One region of the Brevundimonas sp. DW-iso22 genome, then DNA from elsewhere that is predicted to be linked to it. Evidence: predicted binding sites of a transcription regulator. Region 1 holds the regulator's gene; each other region holds the start of a gene.
The links. The regulator LexA, encoded in region 1, represses DNA repair genes until DNA is damaged. The targets are predictions, from matches to a motif close to ATGTTCNCNANNTGTTCT.
Positions count from the first base shown of each region.

Region 2: a site for LexA is predicted at 5,202-5,219, ahead of AC4PRM_RS03935 (ImuA family protein). Genes of this name have one in related genera too.
Region 3: a site for LexA is predicted at 1,140-1,157, ahead of uvrA (excinuclease ABC subunit UvrA). Genes of this name have one in related genera too.

Region 1 covers NZ_JBZXEB010000006.1:196,813-204,617, forward strand. The annotation lists gene gltA (citrate synthase) at 91-1,383, opposite strand; gene gltX (glutamate--tRNA ligase) at 1,445-2,872, opposite strand; gene AC4PRM_RS11615 (ComEC/Rec2 family competence protein) at 2,871-5,033, shown strand; gene lexA (transcriptional repressor LexA) at 5,030-5,719, opposite strand; gene trpC (indole-3-glycerol phosphate synthase TrpC) at 5,811-6,617, opposite strand; gene trpD (anthranilate phosphoribosyltransferase) at 6,614-7,648, opposite strand; gene AC4PRM_RS11635 (anthranilate synthase component II) at 7,651-7,805, opposite strand, start outside.
Region 2 covers NZ_JBZXEB010000003.1:75,642-83,446, reverse strand. The annotation lists gene AC4PRM_RS03955 (ribonucleoside-diphosphate reductase subunit alpha) at 1-1,869, shown strand, start outside; gene AC4PRM_RS03950 (lipid A-modifier LpxR family protein) at 2,027-2,911, shown strand; gene AC4PRM_RS03945 (gamma-glutamyltransferase family protein) at 3,006-4,775, opposite strand; tRNA gene AC4PRM_RS03940 (tRNA-Arg) at 4,935-5,011, shown strand; gene AC4PRM_RS03935 (ImuA family protein) at 5,223-6,017, shown strand; gene AC4PRM_RS03930 (Y-family DNA polymerase) at 5,902-7,488, shown strand; gene AC4PRM_RS03925 (error-prone DNA polymerase) at 7,485-7,805, shown strand, end outside.
Region 3 covers NZ_JBZXEB010000006.1:303,322-311,126, forward strand. The annotation lists gene uvrA (excinuclease ABC subunit UvrA) at 1-1,059, opposite strand, end outside; gene AC4PRM_RS12120 (hypothetical protein) at 1,219-1,677, shown strand; gene AC4PRM_RS12125 (hypothetical protein) at 1,689-2,417, shown strand; gene AC4PRM_RS12130 (hypothetical protein) at 2,491-2,631, shown strand; gene AC4PRM_RS12135 (ABC-F family ATP-binding cassette domain-containing protein) at 2,597-4,189, shown strand; gene AC4PRM_RS12140 (EAL domain-containing protein) at 4,162-5,754, opposite strand; gene AC4PRM_RS12145 (flagellar basal-body protein FlbY) at 5,833-6,282, opposite strand; gene AC4PRM_RS12150 (rod-binding protein) at 6,279-6,572, opposite strand; gene AC4PRM_RS12155 (flagellar basal body P-ring protein FlgI) at 6,575-7,678, opposite strand.

The DNA.
Region 1 (7,805 bases):
CTTTCACCCCGGCGTTATGTTGTGCAGATATCTCGCACCTATCGCATTTATCCAGCTCGAATATCCAACTGTATCAAGGCGCTTTCAACCCTAGCCCCGCTGCTGGATCGGGACATAATCGCGTTCGGTGGGGCCGGTATAGAGCTGGCGCGGACGACCAATCTTCTGCGACGGATCGCCGATCATTTCCTGCCACTGGGCGATCCAGCCCACAGTACGGGCCAAGGCGAACAGGACGGTGAACATAGAGGTCGGGAAGCCCATGGCCGACAGGGTGATGCCGGAATAGAAGTCGACGTTCGGGAACAGCTTGCGCTCGATGAAATATTCGTCGTTCAGCGCAATCCGCTCCAGCTCCTTGGCGACCTGGAACAGCGGATCGTTGGGATCGCCGACGGCGGCCAACACTTCGTCGGCGCTTTCTTTCATCACCGTCGCGCGCGGGTCGTAGTTCTTGTAGACCCGGTGGCCGAAGCCCATCAGCTTGTATTTCTTGGCTTTCACGCCCTCGATGAACTCCGGAATCTTGTCCGGGGTGCCGATCTCCTTCAGCATGTTCAACGCTTCTTCGTTGGCACCGCCATGCGAGGGACCCCACAGGCAGGCGATGCCCGCAGCGATACAGGCGAACGGATTTGCACCCGACGATCCGGCCAGCCGCACGGTCGAGGTCGAGGCATTTTGCTCGTGGTCGGCATGCAGGGTGAAGATGCGGTCCATGGCCTTGGCCAGCACCGGATTGACCTCATAGTCCTCGGCGGGAACGGCGAAACACATGCGCAGGAAGTTCTCGGCATAGGTCAGGTCGTTGCGCGGCGACACGAACGGCTGGCCGATGTGATATTTGTACGCCCGCGCCGCGATCGTCGGCATCTTGGCGATCAGCCGGATCGCCGAAATCTCACGCTGACGGGCATCATGAATGTCCAGGCTGTCGTGATAGAAGGCCGACAGCGCCCCGACTGTCCCGACCATGATCGACATCGGGTGGGCGTCGCGACGGAACCCTTCGAAAAAGCGGTCGAATTGGGAATGCAGCATCGTATGCATCGTGATGCTGTTTTCGAACTTCTCGTACTCGGCGGCGGTGGGCAGTTCGCCGTGCAGCAGCAGGTGACACACCTCGACGAAGTTGGACTTCGACGCCAGTTGGCCGATCGGATAACCGCGGTGCAGCAGGATGCCGGCGTCACCATCGATGAAGGTGATAGCGCTTTCGCAGGCCGCAGTGGATGTGAAACCGGGGTCGAAGGTGAAGGCGTCGGTCGCGCCATACAGTTTGCGAATGTCGATGACATCCGGGCCGGTCGAGCCGGTCAGGACCGGCAGGTCTACGGACTTGTCGCCATAGGTCAGCGTGGCGGATTTGGCAGTGTCGGTCATCTAGGCCCCTTGCACCCTTGCGATTGGCGCGGGGAGGCGCCGTCGCGTTTCAGTCTGAAAGTTAGATAGTCTGTTGCAACGCATCATCCAAGCGCCCGAGGCTTTCTTCTCGCCCCAAAGCGGCCAAGGTCTTGGCTATATCGGGCGAAACGCCGTCGCCGGTCAGGGCGGCGCGCACCGCTGGTCCGATCTTGCCAAAGCCCACGGCTTCTTCCTCGGCAAAGGCTTTCAGCTCGGCTTCGAGGGCGAAGACGTCCCAACTCGCGAATAGCTTCAACCGATCCCGCAGGCGGGCGATACGCTGACCCGACTCGCCGGTCAGCAGCGGCAGGGCCTTTTCGAAAATCGCCAGCGGTCGCTGACGCAGCACGAAGTTCGACTGGTCCGCCAGTTCCAGTGTGGTCTTCGCCCTATCCTTCAGGAAGGGCATGGCCCGCAGTAGCCGGTCTTCGTCATCCGGTGCCAACGTGTGGCCACGGGCCAGATGCGCATCCAGCGTCATCTTGGCCAGGCGGTCGTCGTCGGCCAGGCGGATCCAATGCGCATTTACGTGGGCCAGTTTGTCGAAGTCCAGCCGCGCCGGGGCCTTGCCCACGCCGTCCAGATCGAACCATTCCCGCGCCTGTTCGTCGTTAAACAGCTCGTCATCGCCGTGCGCCCAGCCTAGCCGGGCCAGGTAGTTGCGCATGGCCTCGGGCAGATAGCCCATCTCGGCATATTCATGCACCGCCTGGGCCCCGTGTCGCTTGGACAGCTTGGCTCCGTCGGGGCCGTGTATCAGGGGGATGTGAGCAAAGGTCGGGCGGGCCCAGCCCAGGGCGTCGTAAATCAGGCTCTGGCGCGCGGCGTTGTTCAGGTGATCGTCGCCGCGAATGACGTGGGTTACGCCCATGTCGTGATCGTCCACGACCACAGCCAGATTATAGGTCGGTGCGCCGTCCGACCGCAGGATCACCAGGTCGTCGAGCGAGGCCGAGTCCCATCGCACAGCACCTTGCACGGCATCCTCGACCAGCACGGCAGCGCCGGCGGGACGTCGGAACCGCACGGTGTGCGGCTGCATAAGGTCGTCGACGCTGGGCGTACGGTCGCGCCATGGCGATTCGAAGATGCGGCCCTGGGCCTTCGCTTCGTCGCGCAGGGCACCGGTTTCCTCGGCGGTCAGGAAGTCGCGGTAGGCGTGACCCGTTTCCAGCAGGATGTTGGCGACCTCGCGGTGGCGATCGGCGCGGCTGAACTGGAAGACGGGCTCTTCGTCCGCGAACAGCTCCAGCCAGCTCAGGCCGTCGAAGATGGCCTTGACCGCATCGTCGGTCGACCGCTCGCGATCGGTATCCTCGACGCGGACCAGAAACTTCCCGCCCTGGCCTTTCGCGTAAAGGTAGTTGAAAAGCGCCGTCCTTGCCCCTCCTATGTGCAGATATCCGGTCGGTGAGGGGGCGAAGCGGGTGACGACTTCGGACGTGGCGGGGACGGGCGTGGAGGTCATGGGGGGCGTTATAGCGCCCGCCGCGACAAAGCCCACGGCTGCGTCGCGGATTCTTGCCTTCCTGTCGGCCCAGGTTGCGGCCCAGACCCTGCGCTGGCGCATGTGGGCCCCGGTGGCATTCGGCGGCGGGTGCGCCGTCTATTTCGGCCTGAAGGTCGAGCCGCCGCTGTGGCCGCTTCTTCTGATCGCGGCGGTAGCGGCGGGAGTCTGGCTGATCTCGCGATGGCGAGGCGCGGCGAGGCTGTGGACCCTGCCTCTGATGCTGTTGGCCTGTTTCGCCCTGGGCCTGGCTGTTTCGAAACTGCGGACCGATGCCGTGGCGGCCCCCATCGCGCCTGCGATGGCCGAGCCGACTGTGGTCGAGGGCTGGGTCGTCGACGTCGACAGCCCAGGGTCGGCCGGACCGCGTGTGGTCATCGCCCCGGTGCGCGTGCGGGGTCTAGCGCCTGAGGACACGCCGGAGCGGCTGCGGGCGACAGTGCGTGGGTCGATCCCGGAGCCGGGCACGGCCATCCGCCTGTTCGCCATCATCAATCCGCCTCCGGCTCCGGCCAGTCCGGGAGCGTACGATTTCGGACGAAACGCCTACTTCCAGAGCCTCGGAGGCGTGGCGTTCGGCCTGGGCGAGCCGAGGGCGATCGATCTGGCCCCGCCGCCCTGGAGCCTGCGCGCAGCAATGGCGGTGAATGCCATGCGGTTCGATCTGGCGCGGCGGATCGTGGAGCGGCTGGGGCCGCGTACCGGCGGCGTGGCGGCCGCGATGACCACGGGGCAGGAGGCCTGGCTGGATCCCGCCGAGGTCGAGATCATGAGGGATTCGGGACTTGCGCACATCCTGTCGATCTCGGGCCTGCACATGGCGGTGGTCGGCGGGTTCGCCTTCTTTCTGGTGCGGTTTCTGGTGGCCTGCTGGCCGTGGCTGGCTCTGAGGGTCTCCGGCAAGAAGGTGGCGGCCTGGGGCGGGCTGATCGCGGTGGGGACCTATCTGGTCGTGTCGGGTCATCCGCCACCGGCGGAGCGGGCCGCGATCACGGCCTCCATCGCCTTCATCGCCATTCTGCTGGATCGACAGGCGATCACCATGCATGCGCTGGCGGTGGCGGCCTTCGTCGTCCTGCTGCTGCAGCCCGAGGCCATCGTCACGCCGGGGTTCCAGATGTCGTTCGCCGCAACGGCCGCTCTGGTCGCTCTGGTGGAGGTCTGGCCACGACGGCCACATGAAATCTCGGTGCCCTGGCCCATCCGGATCGTTCAGCAGACCGGCGTCTGGGTGGCGGCGGCGGTCATGGCCAGTCTGGTAGCCGGGGCGGCGACCGGCCCATTCGCCATGCAGCATTTCAACCGCACAGCTATGTACGGGCTGGTGGCCAATCTGGCGACGGCCCCGCTGTCGGATTTCCTGATCATGCCGGCGCTGGCGCTGGGGGCCTTGCTGGAGCCGGTGGGGCTGGGCGCGCCCTTCCTGTGGCTGGCGGGGCAGGGGATTGGACTGATGCTTGCGATCGGGGCGTGGACGGCGGGTCTGCCCGGCGCAGTGAAGACCGTGGCCAGCGCGCCGGACTATGTCCTGCCCATCGCCTTCCTCGGTGTACTGTTCTGCTGTCTCTGGCGCGGGCCGTTGCGATGGTTGGGCCTGCCGCTGGCCATGGCCGTCATGATCTGGCCAAGAGCGCCCACGCCAGACCTCTGGATCGGAGACGGCGGCACACAGGCGGCCTTCGTGCGAGAGGATCAGGCCGTTGTCACTCGCCCCGGTATCCGCCAGTTCGCGGTGGATGTCTGGAGCCGCAGGCGCGGGCTCGAGCCGGTCGAGCGACAGGGCGAGGGCTGGACCTGCACGCGGTTTTCCTGTGCCCCCGACACGGCCAAAGCCGGTCCGGTCGCCGTCTGGTGGGGCAAGAAGGCTCCGTCGGACGGGCAGTTGTCCAGCCTTTGCGCTGCGGCTGAGGTCGTGTCGGTGCGTTCCTCAGTTCCGACGTTGCCAGCCGAATGCTCTGACACACTTATCCTGGACGGCACCGATTATGCGCGGGGGGGAGCGGTGGAGTTGTGGCGTGACGCGGCGTCAGCCAGTGGCTGGCGAGGGGTCTGGACGTCAGACGTCAGGGGCGACCGCCCGTGGAGCCGGTTCGGCGATGCGGATGCCGCCGACGGGGCCTAGTGATACTGGCGCAGCAGGCCAACCAGCTTGCCCTGCACCTCGACCTGATCGGGGCCGAAGATGCGGGTTTCATAGTTGCGGTTGGCCGGTTCCAGCGCGATGGATCCGCCCTTCTTGCGAAGGCGTTTCAGCGTGGCTTCCTCGCCCTCGACCAAGGCGACGACGATCTCGCCGGAGTTGGCGCTGTCGGACTTCTTGATGATGACCATATCGCCGTTCAGAATGCCGGCCTCGATCATGGAATCGCCCTCGATCTCCAGAATGTAGTGCTCGCCGGCCCCCAGCATGGATTCCGGCACCGGATAGCGGGCGGTTTCGTGCTCGATGGCGGCAATGGGCGTGCCGGCGGCAATCTTGCCCATCAGGGACAGTTCGCGCGTGTCGTTGGCGGGCTCGGCGGCCGAGGTGCGACCACCCTCGATCACGCCCGGACGGAAGGGCGCGCGGACGGCACGACCGCCGGTCGCGGCCTGATCCGGCAGTTTGGTCACTTCCAGAGCCCGCGCCCGGTGCGCCAGGCGGCGGATGAAGCCCCGCTCTTCCAGCGCCGTGATCAGGCGATGGATGCCCGACTTGGACGCCAGATCCAGCGCCTCCTTCATTTCGTCGAAGGAGGGCGAGACGCCCGTTTCCTGAATCCGCTCATGAATGAACATCAGAAGTTCGTGCTGTTTGCGCGTGAGCATGGCGTCGAATCGTCCAGAACAAGGCGTGAACCGTTGGCGATGTTCTGTAAGTGTTCTTGCCTAATGTCAACTTAACGGCAGAAGGCGAGTTTCAGGCCGCCATTAAAGCCCGCGTCGCCGCCTCGACGTCCGGCTGACGCATCAGGCTTTCGCCCACCAGGGCGGCCTGCGCATGCGCCTCCGAAACAGTGGCCATGTCGTCGGCGGTGAAGATGCCGCTTTCGGCGACCAGCAGGGCGCGGACGGGGCTGAGCATGGCCAGGCGGGCGGTCGTCTCCAGATCGACCTCGAAGGTGCGCAGCGACCGGTTATTGATGCCGACCAGGGCGTCGCCCCGATCTGCAACAAGCATGCAGGCGCGGGCCATTTCGGCCTCGTCATGGGTCTCGATCAGGGCGTCCATGCCGAACCGCTCGGCCTCGGCTAGCAGGTCTGCTGCGAGGGCATCGTCGATCATGGCCAGGATGATCAGGATACAGTCAGCCCCCAGCGCCCGGCTCTCGGCCACCTGCCACGGATCGACGAGGAAATCCTTGCGCAAGCAGGGCAGGGCGGTGGCGTCGCGCGCCTGGCCCAGGAAGGCGTCGTCACCCTGAAAGCTGGGCCCATCGGTCAGGACCGACAGGCAGTTGGCACCGCCACGTTCATAGGCACGCGCCAGGGCGGGCGGGTCGAAGTCGGCGCGAATCAGTCCCTTGGACGGGCTGGCCTTCTTGATCTCGGCGATCAGGGCGGGCCGGCCGGTGTCCTCGACATGCCGTTCCAGCGCGGCACGAAAGCCGCGCGAGGCCGAGGCGGCCGCAGCAAGGGCTTCGATGGCGGACTGGGAGGTGAGGGCCTTGCGGGTGGAAACCTCTTCGCGCTTGTAGGCGGCGATCTGGCTGAGAATGTCCGTCATGCCGGGTCGTCCTCGATCGGGGTATTGGTGGCGGCCACCAGGGCCGCGAGGGCCTGTGCCGCATGGCCGTCGTCGATGACGCGGGCGGCCTGATCGACGCCCTGGGCCAGATTGTCGGCCCGCTCGCCCACCACCAGAGCGGCGGCCGCGTTGAGCAGGACGATATCGCGGTAGGGTCCGCGCTCACCCGCCAGCAGGGCGGTCAGGGCGGCGGCGTTGACCTCTGCATCGCCGCCGCGAATGTCGTTGATGGACGCCAGCGGCAGGCCTGCGTCCTGGGGGGTGACGGTGAAGCGGCGCACGGTGCCGTCCTTCCATTCCGCCACCTCGGTAGGGCCCGTGGTGGTCAGTTCGTCGAGGCCCTGCCCGTGGACGGTCCAGGCGCGGGTGGCCCCCAGACGGCCCAGTACCTCAGCCAGCGGCTCCAGCAGGCGTGGGTCGTAGACGCCCATGACCTGGCGTTTGGCGCCCGCCGGATTGGACAGCGGTCCCAACAGGTTGAAAACGGTGCGGAACCCGATCTCGGCCCGCACGGGCCCGACATGTCGCATGGCCCCGTGATAGGTCGGGGCGAACAGGAAGGCGATGCCAGCCGTCTCCAGCGCCCGCAGTTGCTGGGCGGGTGTCGCGGCCAGGTTAACGCCCAGCACAGACAGCACATCCGACGATCCGGATTTGGAACTGAGCGCCCGGTTCCCGTGCTTGGCGACCTTCAGGCCTGCACCCGCCAGCACCAAAGCGGCGGCGGTCGAGATGTTGAAGGTGTGCTGGCCGTCGCCACCCGTGCCGCAGGTGTCGATGACGTCGTAGGGATGATCCAGCGTCAGGGCTGCGTCGCGCATGGCGGTGGCGAAAGCGGCTATCTCATCCACCGTCTCGCCCCGAATACGCAGGGCGGTGACGGCCGCGGCGACCTGGGCCGGGGTCGGCTCGCCCCGCAGGCAGGCCGCGAAGAAGGCATGCGCCTCCTCACTGGACAGCACACGGCCGTCGACCAGCTTTGCTAGCAAGCCCTTCACATTGTCGGCCATGCTCAGACCATCGCCCGGCGCTTGACGTTGGCCAGGTCCAGGAAATTGGCCAGCAGGTCGTGGCCATGCTCGGTAGCGATCGATTCGGGATGGAACTGAACGCCGTGGATCGGGCGCGTCCTGTGGGCCAGGCCCATGATCTCGCCGTCTGCGGTCC
Region 2 (7,805 bases), on a different contig from region 1:
TCAGTTATCGATGCGCGGGCACTCGCCGAACAGGCCAGTCGTCCCCATCTGTCGGTCGTGCCCTCCATCCAGATCGATCGGTCGCGTGACGACCTGCTGACCGAGTTCGGCAAGAAGACGCTGGAAGATCGATATCTGCTGGCCGGCGAGTCCTACCAGGACATGTTCGCCCGCGTTTCGCTGGCCTTTGCCGACGATGAAGCGACCAATCCGGGCCATGCCCAGCGCGTCTATGACTATATGTCCCAGCTGTGGTTCATGCCCTCGACGCCGGTGCTGTCGAATGGCGGCGCGGCGCGCGGCCTGCCCATCTCCTGCTTCCTGAACTCCGTGGCCGACAGCCTGGACGGCATCCAGAACGTCTGGAACGAAAACGTGGCCCTGGCCTCGAACGGCGGCGGCATCGGCACCTATTGGGGCGGCGTCCGTTCGATCGGCGAGAAGGTCAAGGGTGCGGGACAAACGTCCGGCATCATCCCCTTCATCCGCGTGATGGACAGCCTGACGCTGGCGATCAGCCAGGGCTCGCTGCGTCGCGGTTCGGCCGCCGTCTATCTGGACGTGCACCACCCGGAGATCGAGGAGTTCCTGGAGATCCGGAAGCCCTCGGGCGACTTCAACCGCAAATCCCTGAACCTGCACCACGGCATCAGCATCAGCGACGAATTCATGGAGGCGGTCCGCGACGGCAAGACCTTCGACCTGGTGTCGCCAAAAAACCAGGAGGTCATGAAGACCGTCGATGCCCGCAGCCTGTGGCAGAAGATCCTGGAAATCCGTCTGCAGACCGGCGAGCCCTATCTGATCTTCTCCGACACTGTGAACCGCCAGATGCCGCAGCATCAGCGCGACCTGGGCCTGTCGGTCAAACAGTCCAACCTGTGCAGCGAGATCATGCTTCACACGGGGCGCGATCACCTGGGCGTCGACCGGACGGCCGTGTGCTGCCTGTCGTCGGTCAACGCCGAGATGTTCCTGGAGTGGCGCGAAGAGCCCCGCTTCATTGAGGACATCATGCGCTTCCTGGACAATGTCCTGGAGGACTTCATCACCCGCGCCCCGCCCGAAATGGCCGCCGCCGTCTATTCGGCCAAGCGCGAGCGCTCGGTCGGCCTGGGCCTGATGGGCTTCCACTCCTTCCTCCAAGGCCAGGGCGTCGCTTTCGAAAGCGCCATGGCCAAGTCGTGGAACATGCGCCTGTTCAAACATCTGCGCCGCGAGGCCGACAAGGCCAGCCGCCTGCTGGCCGAAGAAAAGGGCCCCTGCCTGGATGCCGAAGAGCGCGGCGTGATGGAGCGGTTCAGCCACAAGCTGGCCATCGCCCCGACCGCCTCGATCAGCATCATCTGCGGCGGCACCAGCGCGGGCATCGAGCCGATCCCGGCCAACATCTATACCCACAAGACCCTGTCCGGCTCGTTCGCGGTCAAGAACCCCTATCTGGAGCGTCTGCTGGACGGCAAGGGCATCAATACCGAGGCCGTCTGGAACTCGATCCTCGAGAACGAAGGCTCCGTCCAGCATCTTGACGACCTGGACGAGGACGAGAAGGGCATCTTCAAGACCGCCTTCGAACTGGACCAGCGCTGGATCGTGGAACTGTCGGCCGACCGCTCGCCGGAAATCTGCCAGGCCCAGTCGATCAACCTGTTCATCCCGGGCGACGTCAACAAATGGGACCTGCACATGCTGCACTGGCAGGCCTGGGAGAAGGGCGTGAAGTCGCTCTACTACCTGCGCTCCAAGTCGGTTCAGCGCGCGTCCTTCGCCGGCGCCGCCGACAAGGTCGAGGCCGAGGTCGATCCCAACCAGCCGGACCTCTTCAGCGCCGCCCGCACCGACTACGACGAGTGCCTGGCCTGCCAGTAGGCTGACCAACCTCTACGACCGTCGAACGACGGTCGCAGAGGAACCCTGCCACATCCCCGACGTTCGACCGCCTGATATGTGGCGAGAGAAGTCTATTGGCGCGCGGGGCCCTTTGGTGCAGGGTCGAGGCGTTGACGGACTGGGGAGGGTCCCGTTGATGCTGAAAACGACGGCCATTTCAGTAACAACCGCTGCGCTTTTGGCTATGGCCTGCGCGGGCGTGGCGACCGTTGCTACGGCTCAGGAGGCCGTCCGGCTGGCCGATCCCTTTGCCGACGGCGCGGACCGGCCCGTCACGGTCTCCGATCTTCTGACCCGACTGGAGCGCGACGGATCCGTCGCCGCCTTCGACGCCCCCATCACCGATATCGAGCCACGCTGGGTCGCCAGCGTCTCGCGTGCCGATCGTGCCGAACCGCGGGCGGTGGCGGAACGCGACGTATGGTTCTCGGGTGGCGGCTTCGACGACCGGCTGCGCCTGCGCACCGAAGGCTCCATCCGCCGGGCCGATGGCGCGCCCGTGCCGCCTGGGCCGCTGGACCGCGCGGGCTGGGACACCGAACATTACGACGTCTCCTATGTTCGCGGCTGGACCGAGACGCTGGGCCAGACGGGCTCGGGACTGGACGTCACCTTGACGCCCCATGTCGGCGTCGGCGTCGGCAGCCGGGGCAATTCGACCGAGGCGGGGGCGACCCTGCGTGTCGGACGCAATCTGGATCGCCTGGTGCCCGATGGCACCGAGGCCTTTGGCGAGCGCCCGCGCTGGTATGTCTATGCCGCCGGATCGGGCCGGGCCGTCGGATACAATTTCGCCCGCACGCGCGATGGCGACTATGCCCGCTCGGGCGTCAGCCACGACAGCGGCAACTTCCTGGGCGACGCCTCCATCGGCGTGGCCATGCGAAAAGGGGCGGTCCAGAGCTCCGTCGGCCTGATTTACCGCGAGATCGAGACCGAAGGATTTCGCGCCGGCCATGGCGTCGATACCGATGTGTCCGAAGGCGTGATCGCATTTCAGTTGTCGATCAAGCCGGAGTAGGGGTCAGGTTTTAGGGACTAGGGACCAGGGACCAGGGCAGATAGCCGAAGGCTCGGAGTCCTGCTTGTCTTCCCTGATCCCTCATCCCTCATCCCTAAAACTTCGCCACCCCTTCCCGCCGGTCGTCTGCCCCGCCGTCCCAGCTCCAGCCGTCCGCACTCTGCCGCCATAGCCCGCCGTGCAGGCCGGAGTTCTCGCTGGCGTTGGGGCGGATGACGACGCCCTCAGCGGCCATCCCCTCGCGCACAGCCGCCGGGAACCGCTCGGTGTCCGCCCCAAACCCATCGCCCTTGGCCACCAGATTGGGCAGGTCGAACGCCGCCTGGACCGGCAGGCCCCAGTCCAGCCCGGCGATCAGCGCCTTGGCATTATAGGCCAGGATCGACGAGCCGCCGGGCGATCCCAGCGCCCCGATCAGACGGCCGTGCTGATCCAGGATGATCACCGGCGACATGGACGAGCGCGGTCGCTTGCCCGCCGCCACCGCATTGGCCGCGGGCTGGCCGTCTTCGCGCAGCGGCTCGAACGAGAAGTCCGTCAGCTGATTGTTCAGAAAGAAGCCCGCCGCCATCCTGCCCGAGCCGAAGATGCTCTCGACCGTCGTGGTCATGCTGACCGCATTGCCCGCTGCGTCCACGACGACGAAATGCGAGGTGCCAGCCGGTTCGCGCGTGGCATCGGGCCCGGCGAAGACGCCGCCCGGCGGGGTGCCTGCCTCGGCCGCGCCCGTCAGACCTGCCGCCAGCGACGCGCGCTCGGCCACATAGCCTTCGTCCAGCAACCCCTGCACCGGCACACCGACGAAGGCTGGGTCGCCGACGTAGCGATCGCGGTCGGCATACATCACCCGCTGAAGCTGGGCGAAGGCGACCCAGGCGTCGGCATCCTCCGCCCCGCCATCGATCGCCGGTGTACGCTCCGCCATGGCCAGCAGTTGCAGGATCGCCACCCCACTGGACGGCGGCGGCGGCACACAGACCACATAGACCCGGTAAGGGCGGCACAGGGCCCCGCGTTCGATCGGCTGATACGCTGCGATGTCCGCCGTCGTCAGCGCCCCCGGGCGCGGCCCCTCGGCGAGGGTGGCGGCAATCTCCTCCGCAATGCGACCACGATAGAAGACCTCAGGCCCACCCGCCGCCAGTTCGGCCACCGTCTGGGCATAGGCCGGGTTCTGCAGCACATCGCCCGCGACCAGCCGCTGGCCATCCGGTTTCGTAAAATAGGCATTGGCCCAGCGCGACCGCGCCTGGCCACGCGGCTGGGCGATCATGCCGGCCAGTCGCGGACTGACCACAAAGCCCTCGCGCGCCAGCCGCTCGGCGTCACCGAACAGGGTGCTCCACGGCAGGGTTCCATGCTCGGCCTGCGCCATGCCTAACATCGCCACCACGCCCGGCGCGCCCGTCGATCGACCGCTCAGCACGGCGTCCCCGAAGCCCAACGGCTGGCCATTCTCATAGAACAGCTCCGGCGTCGCCGCCGCCGGGGCCGTTTCGCGCCCGTCATAGCTGGTGACCTCGCCCGTCTCCGCGTCGAACACCATCATGAAGGCCCCACCGCCCAGACCCGATGATTGCGGCTCGACCAGCCCCAGCACCGCCTGCACCGCCACCGCCGCATCGACGGCCGAGCCGCCCTCGCGCAGGATCTTCATCCCCGCCTCGACCGCCAGCGGATTGGCCGCCGACACAAACGGCCCGCGCGCCTGAGGCATGGTCGGGACAGACGGGGCGTCTGCGGCCGGAACCCGTGTCGCCCCGTTCTGAATCCATTGTCCCGTGTCGCTCGCACAGGCCACAAGAGCCAGTGTCAGGGCTGCGACAGCCAGAGGTCTGGCCAGGCGGGAAAGGGAGGATGGCATCAGGCACTCGCGAAGACGACCGGGGAGGTTCGTCTCAACTTGACGCCTGCGCCTCGGCTTAGAAACCCCCGATCGAAACTTGCCGCGAAAACCGCGCTAAACCCCTTGCCCCCTGCCCCCACCTCCGCTAGGAAGCCGCCTCGCCGTTCGCGGCCATGCGCGCCCGTAGCTCAGCTGGATAGAGCATCAGACTACGAATCTGAGGGTCGGACGTTCGAATCGTTCCGGGCGCGCCATTTTCTGATAAATAGCAGCAGCTTACCCGTGCTGATCAGTAGGCTGCTTATGTGGTCGGCTTGCAGCGAACCGACCGCCGCTCGCTTAATTTCCTGAAATTACAAAACGACCAGGCCTCGATTTGGGTCTGGTGCTTGCGCGCCAAGTTTTTGGCTCTTGACTCTCCATATCGAGAGAGAGGCATATGTAGGAACATAACAGGAACATGCGTTGTCTTCGGCCCTTCAGATCGAGCAGTTGAAATCCCGCTTGGCCAAGCTGTCTCATCATGAGACCGGGCCCGAGCCGGGACGATTCACGCTCGGGATGGATCGTGTCGATGCGTATCTGGACCCCGGACCTTGCCTCTTCTGCCTCCACGACATTCATGCCGAAACCGCCGCCGATGCTGTGGCCGCCAATGCCTTTGCGCTGGGTCTGGCGTCTCGTGCGACAACGGAGAGGCCCCTGGCCTGGGTGGTTCAGGCATTGGCTTGCCAAGAAGCGGGGGCCCTGCATGGGCCGGGGCTGCACGAGTGGGGCTTGCGACCCGAGAACGTGCTGATCGTGCGAGTACGAGACGCTACGGCCATGCTGGCTGCGGGCGAGGAGGCCTTGAAGAGTGGGGCTGTCGGAGCCGTGCTGATGAGCGGTTGGGGCGAAGCCAAGGCCATGACCCTGACTGCCAGTCGGCGTCTGGCTCTGGCGTCACGGGCGGGGCGAAGCACAGCGTTCCTGGTCCGAGCGGCGGCGGCGGCTTTGCCCAGCGCGGCCGAGACCCGCTGGTCGGTGCGCGCGGCCCTGTCGACGGCGCTGGAGGCCGGGGCTCCCGGCCGCCCCGCCTTTGTCGCCGCCCTGACCCGCAGCCGACAGGGGGCCGCCCCCGCCAAATGGACGCTGGAGTGGGATCGTGAGACTCGCGCATTTGCAGAGCCCGCGCCGCTATCTGGCCGTCTGGTTTCCGTTCCTGTCGTCGGATCGGTTGGGTCGGGAGGAAGCGCGACAGGGTTTCGCCGAACCGGGTGAACGCGCCCCGCCAGACGCCGTCGTTCTGGTCGAAAAGGTCCGGGGCGCCCTGCGGCTCGCCGCCCTGAACCTGGAAGCCTGCGCCCTGGGACTGACGCGCGGCATGACCCTGGCCGACGCCCAGGCGCGGACGCCCGCCCTGCGCACGGTCGTGCATCGGCCCGACGCCGATGCGGCCCTGTTGACTCAGGTACTTGAGGATTTCGGGCGGTTCACGCCGATGGCGGCGATCGATGGCGACGACGCCCTGATCCTGGACGTCACCGGCTGCACCCATCTGTTCGGCAATGAGGCCGGGCTGGTCCGGGCGGTGGAAATGCGCGCCGCTCTCATCGGCCTGAGCGTCCGCACGGCCCTGGCCGGCACGCCCCCGGCCGCGCGAGCCCTGGCCCGGTTCGGACGGGGAGGAATCCTTGAAGGCGGTCAGGACGCGGCAGCCGTCCGAGCCTTGCCGATCGCAGCCTTGGAGCTGGACGAGAGGGAGCATCAGGCCCTGAATCGGGCGGGCCTGCGAACCTTGGGCGATCTGGACGACCGCCCGACCGCCTCACTGGCCGCGCGGTTCGGGACCGACCTGCCGGTACGGCTGGCGCGTATCCTGGGCCGGGAGGACGTGCGGATCACGCCGCTGCGGCCGCCCCCGGCCTGCGTCGTTGATCGCATCCTGTTCGAGCCGATCACCCAGACTTCTGATGTCGAGGCGGTGATCGGTGACTTGCTGATCGAGGCCATGGCCTGGCTGGACCAGCGGCGGCAGGGCGGGCGGGCGTTCGCGGTGGCCTTTTTCCGCATCGATGGGGCGACCCGGCGGATCACAGTGCGAACCGGGCAGGCGACGCGCGACGCCACCGGGGTGATGCGGCTGTTCAAGGAAAGGCTGGCGGCTCTGGCCAGTCCGCTCGACTCCGGCTTCGGGTTCGACCAGTTGCGCCTCTCGGTTCCTGTCACCCAAGCTATGGCGTCAACGCAGACGAGGCTCGAAGCCAAGCCGCCAGATCGCAATGGGACGGGTGCCGAAAACTTGGACCGGCTGATCGACCGACTAACAGCGCGTCTGGGGCCAGAAGCGGTTAGCCGGTTCGAACCGGTGGAGTCGCATCTGCCTGAACGCGCCACGCGTCTGGTCTGGGCTGGGCGTCGCCGGGGCGAGACCACCTGGCCCGCGCGCGATCCAGAATCCCCGCCTCAACGCCCGTTGCAAATGTTCGATTCACCCCAGCCGATCGAAACCATCGCTCTGGCTCCTGATGGACCTCCGGCACGGTTTCGCTGGCGGCGAGTCACGCATCAGGTTGCACACGCAGAAGGTCCCGAACGCATCGGCGGCGAATGGTGGCGTCGGCCGGGACATCGCACGCGGGATTACTACCGCGTCGAGGACCATGAGGGGCGGCGATTCTGGCTGTTTCGTGCAGGCTTGTATGGCGAGGTTCCCGAACCGCGCTGGTATATCCACGGTCTGTTCGCATGACGGACGTCACTTCTTCCACCGCCTATGCAGAGCTGGCGGCAGCGAGCAACTTTTCGTTTCTACGTGGTGCCTCGCATCCCAAGTCGCTGGTTTTGAGCGCGATCCTGCGGGGCCACACCGGTATGGGTCTGGCGGACAGGAATACGGTGGCGGGTGTCGTTCGAGCCTGGAGCGCGCTTAATACTCTGCGAGAGGAGGGATTGTCGCCACCCGAGAAAGTCCGCGACGGTGGCGGGCCGGGCGAGACCATCTTCGTCGAGGACACCATGAATGATCCGGCCCTATCAGACCTGGTAAAGGCGCGGGCACAGGATTTT
Region 3 (7,805 bases), 110 kb from region 1:
GGCCTGCGCCTTGTCTGGCAGGTCGCGCCAGGGCTTGTCCATCGAGAAGCCGAAGTGCTGGGCCAGCGATTGCAGGGTCTGGGTATAGAGGGGCGAGGGGCCGCGCGACCAGGGCGAGACTGCGCCCTTGTGCAAGCTTTTGTCGCGGTCGGGGATGACCAGATCGGCGTCGAACGCCAGCTTGACGCCCAGGCCGTCGCAGGTAGGACACGCCCCGAACGGATTGTTGAACGAGAACAGCCGCGGCTCGATCTCGCTGATCGTAAAGCCGGAAACCGGGCAGGCGAACTTTTCGGAGAATAGCAGGCGGCGCGGTTCTTCGCCCTCAGGCGCGCTCGCCCACTCGGCCACGGCGATACCGTCGGCGAGGTTCAGGGCGGTCTGGATGGAGTCGGCGTAGCGGGGTTCGAGGCCGGCTTTGGTGACGATCCGGTCTACGACGATGTCGATGTCGTGCTTGAATTTCTTGTCCAGCGTAGGCGCGTCCTCGATGGCGTAGAATTCGCCGTCTATCTTGAGCCGCTGATAGCCGGAGCGTTGCCATTCGGCGATCTCCTTGCGGTATTCGCCCTTGCGACCCCGCACGACGGGGGCCAGCAAAAGGATGCGCTCGCCGTCGGGCAGGGCGGTCAGCTTGTCGACCATCATCGAAACGGTCTGGCTTTCGATCGGCAGGCCGGTCGCAGGCGAGTAGGGCACGCCCACGCGGGCCCAGAGCAGGCGCATATAGTCGTGGATCTCCGTCACCGTGCCGACGGTCGAGCGCGGGTTCTTGGACGTGGTCTTCTGTTCGATGGAAATGGCCGGCGACAGGCCCTCGATCAGGTCCACGTCCGGCTTACCCATCAGTTCCAGGAACTGGCGGGCGTAGGCCGACAGGCTCTCGACATAGCGCCGCTGACCCTCGGCATAGATGGTGTCGAACGCCAGCGAGGATTTGCCGGACCCCGACAGGCCGGTCATGACGACCAGCTTCTCACGCGGGATGTCGACGTCCACGCCCTTGAGATTGTGCTCGCGGGCACCGCGCACGCGGATGAAATTGTGCTTTTCAGTCATGAGGTCCGAGAGAACGCGGGAGGCTGTGCCTGTGTCCAGGGCGACAGCGCTATATGGGGATCGATTTGCGGATTTCAGCAAGAACAATATAGGAACAAGAGGGGGCTGTTGCCAATACGATCATCAAATGCGCTAGGCTTCAGCCATGGGAGGACGCCGATGAATCTATCTTATCTTGCCATGGTGCCGGTGGCATTTTTGGCGGTAGCCTGCTCCGCCCCGGTACTGACAGCCAATGAAGCGTTGGCAACCGAAGCGCGCGATGCCTATGCCGACCTCGTCGAGGGTCGTGACGACGCGCTTGTGGCACGTCTGTCGTCGGCCAATTCAGAGGCAGACGTGAGAGCCCAACTGCCGATGCTCAGAACGTTCGCTCCCGAGGGAACGCCACCCCCGCCGACGACGACGGGATGGCAATCCAACATGACAACGTCGGGCCAGCGCTACGCCCTGGGCCAAGTTTACGAATACCCTGATCGAAGTGTGATGGCCCAGACCGTCTTTCTCAAAGAGGAAGGGGTATGGAAGATCGAGAGCTTCAACATTAATGCCCGGATGAAGCCGACTGGGGGCAGTACGAAAGAAGGCGACGAATTGCTGACCGTGGTTGCGGAATGAGACCGGTGAGGTTGGTTTTTCTGTTGAGTGTTGCGTCCAGCCTGGTGTTGGCAATTTCGGCCTGCACCAAGACGACAGAGGACTATGCCGCCGAGGTGGATCGCAACGCCGAGCGGGACGTGGTCCTGAAGACGCTGCAGGAGACCGATACGACCTTCTACGGCCAGATCCGGGACCGGGCGGCGGGGCGGCTTGCGGCGGGCGAGAGCGAGGCCGAGGTGCTGGAGGCGATGCAGGCCGAAATGCGGGCCTATGGCCTGCGGCAGGCCCCGTATGTCGCGGCGGCACCGGGCGGTGCCGTAGTCGAGGTGATGCAGGCCGAGAAGGCGCTGATCGAGCATCTGCAGGCGACCGATGTCGACACCTGTGCCCAGTTCGCCATGGCGGGCCTGCCGGCCGGATATCAGGCAGACGCCCGGACCAAACCCCTGATCGATCGTGCGGCGACGGCGCGGCTGGTGGCGGGACAGTCAGGGAGGGCCTCACCCGTGACCCGTGAGGACCCCGGCCAGGCCGATTTCGTCGCCGTCTATGAGACCATGGTGGCGGGTGGGGTGGACGAGGCGCTGGGCCAGCAGTTCTTCGGCACCGGCCTGATGAGCGCACCGCCACGGACGCAGTGCGATGTGACCGCCGCCTTTTACAGCGCCGTCGTCGCCCAGCCTCCGGCGCGGGCGGAGGCGGTGTCGGCCTTCATCATCAAGACGGTGGCCAAGCAGATGGCCCCTGCGGGCGGTTGACGCAGGGGTTGCGCGACGCGGCGCGAACCGCCATCCTCATCGCCTGAGTGTTTTTGCAGGAGCTTCGACGATCATGATCAGCGCTTTGGAAATCGGTCTCGCCCTTTCCGTTGTCGCCTCGCTCGTGGTCGCCTATGTCTCGCTCCAGCCCAAACCCAAGCCTGTCCGCATCCGCGTTCGTGACGCTGGATCGCGTCGCCGCCCGAACGCCTGACGGACACACGCTTTTCAACAATCTGAGCCTGGCCCTCGGCCGGGAGCGCACCGGAGTGGTGGGCCGCAACGGCGCGGGTAAGACCACGCTTTTGCGCCTTGTCGTGGGTCTGGATGATCCCATCGAGGGGCGCGTCTCACGCGCAGGTAGCGTGGGGTGGCTGCCGCAGGTCACGACGGTGAACCCGACAGAAACGGTGGCAGAGGCGCTGGGTGTTGCAAAGCCGCTGGCGGTGCTTTCACGGATCCTGGCGGGTCGCGGTTCTGCACAGGACCTCGACGCTGCGGACTGGGGTCTGGAGACGTGGATCACAGAGGCTTTGGTGCAGGTCGGGCTGGTGGATCTGGACATGGCGCGACGGGTTGGGACGCTGAGTGGCGGCGAACATACGCGGTTGCGCCTTGCGGCCCTGTTGCTGGATGCGCCTGACCTGCTGGTGCTTGATGAGCCGACCAATCATCTGGACGCCGAGGGTCGGGCCTTGGTCTCGGGTGTTCTGGAACGGTGGCCGGGTGGCGTGCTGGTGGTCAGTCATGACCGCGATTTGCTGCGCCGGATGGACCGGATCGTGGAGCTGTCATCGCTGGGAGCGCGCGTCTATGGCGGCGACTATGATCTTTACGCCGAGCGCAAGGCGGCGGAACGGGCAGCAGCGGTGCAGGCCCTGGAGACGGCGACGCGGGATGTGGATCGTGCCGCGCGCGAGGGTCAGCTGGCGCGTGAACGGAAGGCCAGACGCGACCGGGCAAACAAGGTGGCGAGGGCTGGCAGTTCAGACCCCAAGATCCTGCTGGATGCCCGTGCCGAACGAGCCGAGCGGAGCGGGGGTCGGCTGAACCTTCTGGTCGAGCGGCAAGTGTCGGAGGCGAATGCTGTCCGAGCGGAGGCGGAGCAGGCGGTCGAGCGGACCCGCGAGCTGTCGATCTCGCTACCATCGTCGGGTCTGGCCAGCGACAGGACAGTGGCCGTGCTGGAGGGGGTCTCGTGGCATTCGCCGGACGGCGTGCCGATATTGGATGGCCTGACCCTTCGGATCACCGGCCCGGAGCGCGTGGCCATCCGCGGGCCGAATGGGGCGGGCAAGACCACCTTGCTGAAGGTGCTGGCGGGCGAAGTGCCGCCGTCGCAGGGCGCAGTCACCCGACCTGTCACGACGGCCTGTCTGGATCAGGACACGTCCATGCTACGCTCTAATGAGACGGTGCTGGAGGCCTGGATGCGGCTGAACCCCCGTGCATCGCAGAACGAGGCCCAGGCGGCGCTGGCCCGTTTCCTGTTCCGCAATGTCGCGGCGCAAAAGCAGATCGGCGTCCTGTCTGGCGGCGAGCGGCTGCGGGCGGCTTTGGCCTGCGTCATCGGTATTCGCCCGCCGCAACTGCTGATCCTGGATGAGCCGACCAACCACCTGGACCTGGACTCGATCCGGGCCGTCGAGGCGGTGCTGTCAGGCTATGATGGGGCCTTGGTCGTGGTCAGCCACGATCCGGATTTCCTGGAGGCGATCAGGGTAACCCGAACACTGGACCTGGGTCAGCCCCAGCCGACGACTTCGCCCTGACGGCGGGCCGCGGCTGGGCCCGTGCCGGACGGCAGGCGCAGGACGGGTTCCGCCGTCGCCTTGCCGAACAGCCAGCCCTGGCCATAGGTGACCCCCATGGTCCGCAGCTTGGTGGACTGGGCCTCGGTCTCGATCATCTCGGCCACGGTCGAAATCTTCAGATCGGTGCACAGGTCGACAAGGTGGCTGATCAGCTTTTGGGCCCGCTCTGTCTCGCAGACGTTCTGCACGAAACTGCCGTCGATCTTGACCGTGTCCAGCGGCAGGCGGCTCAGATAATCGAATGACGCGGCACCGACACCAAAGTCGTCGAGGCAGATGTGGATGCCGGTCTTGCGCAGGGCCTTGAGACGGCGGTCGGCAGCTTCAAGATCGGCCAGGGCGGCTGTTTCGGTGACCTCGACCATCAGGCGTTTGCGGATTTCCGGCTTGCTGGCGGTCAGGCTGAGCAGGCCCTGAATGTAGGAATCGCTGGCGAGGGACGCGCCGGACACATTGATCGCGACCTTGATCAGGCCGAAGCCCGAGCGCTGCATCTGGGCCAAGGCCTTTTCGGCGACGGCCAGGTCGAACGCCTGAATGAGGGCCATCTCCTCGGCCATCTTGATGGTGGCGGCCGGTCCGCCCGAGCGAAACCGCGACAAGGCCTCGAAGTGATGGACGGCCCCGGATTTCAGATCGACGATGGGCTGGTAGTGCAGGGAGAAATCGCGGGTTTCCACGACGGTGTTGAAGGCGTCGGCCTCGCGCATCGTGCTCTTGAGGCGTTCACTGAACCCGGATCCCGCGGCGTCAATCCCGTCGTCCTTGAGGCAGTCCTCCAGCGCCATGCGCAGGGCCCGCAGGGCCATGCCGGGGGAGGTACCACCGGCCAGCGTCGCCTCGGTGCTGCGCACCATCAGTTCGACGCCTTCGTCCAGGGCAGCCTGACGGATTTCAGCGGCCAGATCGGTCTTGTCGCCGGTCAGGCGGATAACCGCGAAGCGTTTTTCGGACAGTTGGGCGGCACTGCCGCCATCGACCGACGACGCCTGTAGCACCGACTGGATCTGGGCCTCGGCCCGGCTGTGTTCGGCCTTGTTGCGATCCAGGCCCGACACTTCGACGAAGGAGAAGGACATGTCGGCGGCGGGATCGTCGGCCATGATCTGGCGGGTGTGATCGACCAGACCCTCAGACGTCAGCAGCTCTTTTGGCGGAGCCTCGGCCTCACTGAAGGCCTCGCCATCCCAGGTGAGGGAGCAGGAGACGGCGGGAGCCAGTTCCGGAAGGCTGAACGCCCGAAAGCGGGCGCGGCGGACCATGCCGTCATTCCCGGTCACGACGATCTGAAGCTCGGAGGTGCGACCGCCTGACTGCAGGGCATGCAGGGCCTTGGCGACCGGCTGTCGGCTGGGGGCGCTCAGAATGTCGGTGAAGCGTTTGCCGCTCCAGAGCCGTCCCGGGTCGGCACCCGCAGTGACGCCGGCCCCGAGGGCGAGCGTGACCTTGGTGTCGCCATCGACCTCGACCAGCACATCGGCGGCGGCAAAGGCGAGGCCCAAAAGGCGGGATTGGAAACTCATGACCGGTCAGATACCGGACAAGGGCTGAAAACAATGGTCCATGAACAGGCTTAACCGATTATTTCCAGCCACTTGCGGCTAGGCTTGCGCGTTGTAGGCGACGGCGCGTCCATCGGTGGCACTGGCGCGTCCAGAAGCCCCGTAGGCGGCGGGCGATCCACGCTGACTGGCGACCTCGGCGGCGATGGTCTTGACCAGGCCCTCCGACACGATGCGAGCGGCCTCGACGGCCAGAGCATGACGGGACAGGACGGCTTCGAATGTCTGGGTCGCCGCGATCAATCGCTGGCGCTCTTCGACGGGTGCTGGGGCCAGTTCGGAGGGCACGGCCTTGATGCGTGCCGACTCGCGACGATAGGCATTGGCGAGGTCCTGGGTCTGACCGACCGTGGCCGCGACATCCTGCGGGCGGCGCGTCTCGAAGGCGGCGGCTTCCTCGGCCAGGCGTGCGGTCAGCCGTTCGGTCACGTCGATCATCTGACGCACGCGGGCGGTAGCATTCAGGGTCGCGGTCTCGGCGGCGGTCATTGCGCCTGCTCCTGCATCTTGATCATTTCGGAGACGATGGTGTCCGACAGGCCCAGACCGCCAGCCTTGACCGTCTGTTTGGCCATGGCCTCGACCAGGAAACCGCGCCAGGTGCTCTCGGCCTCGCCACCGCCAAAAGGGGCCTCGGTCGACAGGCTGTCGAACATGGGCTTCAGCATCTGGGTCAGGAAGGAGGCCTCGAAGTCCTCGGCGGTCTGGCGCATGCGCTCCGGGACCACGCGGGGCGCGCTGGCGTTCAGAAGGGCAGGGGAGACGGTCAGGTCGGTCATGCTCACATCACCTCGATGTCGGCTTGCAGTGCCCCGGCGGCCTTGATGGCCTGGAGGATGCTGATCATGTCGCGTGGACTGACACCTAGGGCGTTCAGGCCATTGACCAGGGTGGCGAGTGAGGTTCCGCCGCCTACGATGCGCATTTCGCGACCCAGTTCTTCCTCGACACTGACGTCGGACTGAGGCGTGACCACGGTCTGGCCGCGGCTGAAGGCGTCGGGCTGGCTGACCTGCGGGTTTTCCTGGACCGAGATGGTCAGATTGCCCTGGGCGATGGCGACGGTGGAGACCCGCACGGCGTCGCCCATGACGATGACGCCATTGACCTCGTCGATGATCACCTTGGCCGGGCTGTCGACCGTAATGGGCAGATTTTCAACCTGGCTGATGAAGCCGGCCATGCCCATCTGGCCTGGTGCGCGCAGGGCGATGACGGTGCCGTTCTCGGCCAGGGCCGTGCCCGGGTATGTGGCGTTGATGGCGGCGGCGACGCGCTGGGCCGTGGTGAAGTCGGGGTTGCGCAGCGTCAGCCGGACCTCATTCATATTGGCCATCTGGAAGCCCGTCTCGCGCTCGACGGTGGCTCCGGAGGCGATACGGCCTGCGGTGGGTACACCGCGCGAGACCGAGGAGCCGGACGCGCCCGAGCCGGACACGGCACCGGTCTGGATGGAGCCTTGGGCGACGGCATAGACCTCGCCATCCGCGCCTTGCAGGCTGGTGACCAAAAGCGTGCCGCCCAGCAGGCTCTTGGCGTCGCACATGGACGAGACGCTGACGTCGATCCGGGCCCCGGGGGTAGAGAAGGGCGGCAGTTCGGCGGTGACCATGATGGCCGCCAGGTTCTTGGAGTTGGAGTTCGCCCCGCGAATGTTGACGCCCAGGCGTTCGGTCATCCCCTCCAGCGACTGGCGGGTGAAGGGGCAGTTGCGCAGGCTGTCGCCGGTGCCGGCCAAGCCGACGACCAGGCCATAGCCCACCAGCTGGTTGGAGCGCACCCCCTCGACGGCGGCGATATCCTTGATGCGCGACTGCGCATGAGCCGGCAGTGCGAATCCCGCTGCGGCGGCGGCGGCCAGGAGGGAGGCGAGCATTTTCTGCATCGTGATAGGTCCCGCGAACAATTGTCGTAAACGGTGTTGCGAAGGTCGTGCCACAATGAAAACCCAACGATTACAATGACTGGTGCGAGCGAGGCGGGGGACGTCGCGGCAGATTCTGCCGGGGCAT